2 regions of the uncultured Solobacterium sp. genome follow, and region 2 is predicted to be linked to the other one. Evidence: a T-box and tRNA genes for the amino acid it is inferred to sense, from the RefSeq annotation. Region 2 holds a T-box; the other holds one or more tRNA genes.
The links. A T-box is a leader RNA that pairs with one kind of tRNA and senses whether it is charged. The one in region 2 lies ahead of thrS (threonine--tRNA ligase), so its partner is inferred to be a tRNA-Thr.
Positions count from the first base shown of each region.

Region 1: it has a tRNA-Thr gene. The T-box ahead of thrS (threonine--tRNA ligase) is inferred to sense a tRNA for this amino acid. The anticodon was not compared.

Region 1 covers NZ_CAUQGG010000008.1:2,583-5,046, forward strand. Annotated here, with positions in the region: gene alr (alanine racemase) at 1-276, opposite strand, end outside; gene RWM19_RS05730 (hypothetical protein) at 286-729, opposite strand; tRNA gene RWM19_RS05735 (tRNA-Val) at 944-1,019, shown strand; tRNA gene RWM19_RS05740 (tRNA-Thr) at 1,028-1,103, shown strand; tRNA gene RWM19_RS05745 (tRNA-Tyr) at 1,111-1,195, shown strand; tRNA gene RWM19_RS05750 (tRNA-Gln) at 1,243-1,317, shown strand; tRNA gene RWM19_RS05755 (tRNA-Lys) at 1,326-1,401, shown strand; tRNA gene RWM19_RS05760 (tRNA-Gly) at 1,417-1,490, shown strand; gene RWM19_RS05765 (hypothetical protein) at 1,581-1,889, shown strand; gene RWM19_RS05770 (hypothetical protein) at 2,168-2,464, shown strand, end outside.
Region 2 covers NZ_CAUQGG010000001.1:91,041-93,504, reverse strand. Annotated here, with positions in the region: gene RWM19_RS00450 (PolC-type DNA polymerase III) at 1-942, shown strand, start outside; T-box leader at 981-1,179, shown strand; gene thrS (threonine--tRNA ligase) at 1,224-2,464, shown strand, end outside.

The sequences.
Region 1 (2,464 bases), on a different contig from region 2:
GATTAAAATGGGAATATCATTAGCTTCTGTAGCACCTAGTATTAATAGCTTTCCTTCATAGCCTTCGTTGCGAAGTACAAGGGCTTCATCTAGAGATGATACAGCAATCATCTCTGCACCCGCTTCTAAAACAGCACGTGCCACATGAATATCACCACAGCCATAGGCATCTGCTTTTAATACAGCGATGATTTTCTTCTGACAAATTTCTTTTAATTGAATCAAGTTGTGTTCAATCTTATCTAGATTGACTTGCATCCATGTTTTTCTATACATATTACACCTCTATAAAATGACCGATTGCGTATAACCAATATATATACCAATTAAACGGAATGCTAAACTGATTAATGCATATGGATTCAAAGAAGCGAAAATACGTAAATAAGATAGGAATGTGGTTGCGATAACCGATAAATTTCCGCTTGTAAATAGGACGATAACGCCATTGATCGATATGGAACTCGTTAAGTCACCGATAAAGATTGCAATAAAAGTCATGATTGCTCCAACTATCATAAATCTGGTATGAACACCTCTTCCGAAATGTTTGATTGTAGCAGCAATTCCATAGCCGATAGCAATAAACATTAGAGAAAATTCAACATGTAAAAGTGCCGTAATCAATCCATATAAATTGCCAAGTATAACTGCAGCGATAAATCCTGTAATAATCGCAGCAATAAATCGTTGGTTATTATCTAAGTATCTTGCGTTATAGATTTTCATCTGAAACCTCCATAAAACATCTATTATTGTAGCACATTACCCTGTGAAACATCATTATGGTTCCATATCAATAGAATAAAATGCGGAAGAAAGGGGAGGACTAGAAGTATTTTGGAAAAAATTTAAAAAAAGAAATTAAAAAGTGTTGACGATGAAAAGTCACCATGCTACTATATTAAAGCATTCCACGAAATGAGGAATGTAAGGGATAGATGGAGGTTTAGCTCAGTTGGGAGAGCATCTGCCTTACAAGCAGAGGGTCAGCGGTTCGAGCCCGTTAACCTCCACCATTTTTTTCGCCGACTTAGCTCAATTGGCAGAGCAATTGATTTGTAATCAATAGGTTGTAGGTTCGATTCCTATAGTCGGCACCATTTATTTGGAGACGTAGCGAAGTGGCTAAACGCGGCAGACTGTAAATCTGCTCCCTCTGGGTTCGGTGGTTCGAAACCACCCGTCTCCACCATTTACTGATGATGCATCGAGTGATGCTTACGAGTTGGACTTGATTATTGGGGTATAGCCAAGCGGTAAGGCAAGGGACTTTGACTCCCTCATTCGTAAGTTCGAATCTTACTACCCCAGCCATTTAAGATGTCTCGGTAGCTCAGACGGTAGAGCAACTGACTTTTAATCAGTGGGTCGAGGGTTCGAGTCCCTTCCGAGACACCACTTTATTTAAGACATGCGAGTGTAGTTCAATGGTAGAACGACAGCCTTCCAAGCTGTATACGTGAGTTCGATTCTCATCACTCGCTCCATTACATTCAAATAGGTAGCTATAGGTAACTTATAGCTACCTATTTTTGCGTTTTACGGAATGTGTTTGGAATGGAAAGGAGAACTAGCAGATGGGAGATAAATGTAGAAAAACGGTTAGATTTAAAGAGGATCTTGTGGCTTGGCGATATCTTCTTGCTGATCTCCAAGAGAGAAATAAGGAAGATAGAAAGTATATCAGTCATGACACTCTAGCACGCATGATTGGTATGAAAATGATTACATTTATGAAGTATAACCGAGGAGATATCCCAAGAATATCACTTCATTATTTCTTTGAGTATTGTAGAGCATTAGATATTGATTCTACTGAATTCTTTTCTGGGCTAGCAAAAATCATAGAAAAAGATAAAAAAGAAAATCCTGATGATTATAAATAAAAAAATCACCGAACGCTCAAACTTGGCGGAATGAGTTCTGTGATTAAGGGGAAAGAAGGTTAATTACCTTCAATATTGCATATGTAGAGGATTCAGATACCCTCAGTATGACCTGATATATCCAACACACCTCTTTGCATATATAAATATATAAGATTTAACAAAAAAAAGCAATTTTATAGATGTTAAAGATTTATTAAAAATCACAAATAAAATAAAAAAAACAACATAGGATACCTATGATGTGTAGTTAATGGAATATAGGAGCTTCTTAAATTATGCATACATTTTTTAGTAAGACAAATATTTATGCTGACCTTCAATCGGTGTTAAGTATTTCCGAGTGGCTTGCTGCAGCTGGTGGTGAGTTAGTAGTTGATGCTACTGTTTCATCTTTGGGTTATCAGGAATTCTTCCGTCAGTTAGAAGAGTTTGAACTCAGTCGAGCCGGCAAGCGAACTCAGACAATCAATATTCAAGCAAAATCTTTAGAAGTACTCTTACCAGCATCTTTGGTAGATGTAGAGCAGTGTGTCCGCATTCTCATGTCTGAATTATTTGGTTCTGAGAGACCT
Region 2 (2,464 bases):
AAAGCAGATACGAGAATCTATAAGAAGGAAACAGGTGCGCTAGGTTTACCTGAGTTTGGTACACGTACGACACGTGGAGTACTCGAAGAAACTCGTCCGAAGAAGTTCTCTGATTTGGTTATTATTTCTGGTTTATCACATGGTACAGATGTATGGGCAGGAAATGCACAAGAATTAATTCGTCAAGGGCATACAATTGATGAAGTTATTGGGTGTCGTGATGATATTATGACTTATCTTCTAGACCATAACTTAGAATCATTAGATGCCTTTAAGATTATGGAATCCGTACGTAAGGGTAAAGGTTTAACCGAAGCTTGGGAGAAATCGATGATTGAGCATCAAGTTCCAGATTGGTATATTGAATCCTGTAAGAAGATTAAGTACATGTTTCCAAAAGCCCACGCAGTTGCGTATGTTATGATGGCTATGCGTATTGCATGGTACAAGGTACATGAGCCACTCAATTTCTATATTCAGTATTTAACATTACGTTGTGATACTTATGAAATTGAAACAATGGCGAAGGGCATAGATGTCATTCGTGCACGTATGAATGATATCAGTACACGTATTGCGGAACGTAATCCAGAAAATCCAGTTTCAAATAAAGAAAAGTCATTGTTTGATGTACTAGAAGTTTGTGAAGAACTATATGCGCGTGGATATAATATTTCTAATGTTGATTTATACAAATCACTTGCGGTGGAGTTTAGAGTTTCTCCAGATAACCCAAAGACAATCATTCCACCTTTTACAGTTATTGATGGATTAGGTGTAAACGTAGCAAAATCAATTGAGGAAGCACGTGAAAAGGGTGAATTTTTATCAAAAGAAGATATCCTTAAGCGTACACAGGTTTCTTCATCTATGTTAGTGAAGCTTGCACACATGGGTTGTTTAGAAGGATTACAAGAAAGTAATCAAATGAGTTTATTCTAATCTTGACGTTTTTCACAAGCAGGTCTAAAATTTGAATATCAAATGCGTTGAAAAGGACACGGTATGTATAGTGCTGATATAGAGAGTATCCTATTTGCTGGAAGGGATATGATGCATATATGTATTACTACCTTGGAGCAGTGCTCGAAAGAGTCACCGTAGTTCTACGTTACAGATATAAAGTGTCAACGTTTATCGTTGGAATTAAGGTGGTACCGCGCTATTAGCGTCCTTTTAAAGGAAGGGGCGCTTTTTGTTTGCCCCATTAAAGGAGGAAGATTATGAGAAATTTTAAAGAAGATGCAGCATTAAATACGTTAAATCATAGTTGTGCGCATTTAATGGCTCAGGCTGTAAAACATCTATACCCACAAGCGAAGTTCTGGGTTGGTCCAGTTGTAGAAGAAGGTTTCTACTACGACATTGATTTAGGTGATGAAGTCATTCGTGATGAAGATCTACCTAAAATTGAAAAAGAAATGAAGAAGTGTGCTAAAGCTGATAAGCGTATTGTTCGCCAAGAGATTACACGTGAAGAAGCATTAGAGCAGTTTAAGGATGATGAGTACAAGATAGACTTAATCAACCGTATGCCGGAAGGTACACATATCTCTATGTATACTCAGGGGGACTTTACTGACTTATGTCGTGGTCCACATACAGAAACAACAAAGAACTGTCGTTACTTTAAGTTAATTAAACACTCAGGTGCTTATTGGAAGGGCGATAAAAATAATAAGGTACTACAACGTATCTATGGTGTATGTTTACCAACCCAAGAAGAACTTGATTCTCACTTGGCTGATTTAGAAGATGCTAAACAAAGAGATCATCGTAAACTAGGTAAAGATATGCAAATCTTTATGTTCTCAGATATTGTCGGTGGTGGTTTGCCATTATGGTTACCAAATGGTCTTACTGTTAGACGTTTATTATCAGACTATATTATGAATAAAGAACTTGCTAGAGGTTACCAACATGTATTAACTCCGTCTGTTGCTAGTACAAAGCTATATAAGATTTCAGGACATCTTGCACACTATAAGGATGATATGTTCCCAATTATGTCACGTGACGATGATGAATTTGTATTACGTCCTATGAACTGTCCTGAACATATGATTATTTATAAGTCTCAATTGCATTCATATCGTGATTTACCAATTCGTATTGCTGAGATTGCAAACGACTTCCGTTTTGAAGCCTCTGGTGCTTTAACTGGCATTGAACGTTCACGTGCATTTACACAGAATGACTCTCATATTTTCTGTACAGAGGAACAGATTGCTTCTGAAATTAAAGCAGTTACTGAATTAATTCTAGATGTATATAAGGACTTCAATTTAAATCAGTTTGAATTCCGCCTTTCTTTACGCGATAAGGAAAATACAGAGAAGTATTTTGGTAATGATGAACTTTGGGAAAGAAGTGAATCTGAGTTACGTGAAGTATTAAAGGAAATGAATGTTCCTTATTATGAAGCAGAAGGTGAAGCTGCATTCTATGGTCCTAAGATTGACGT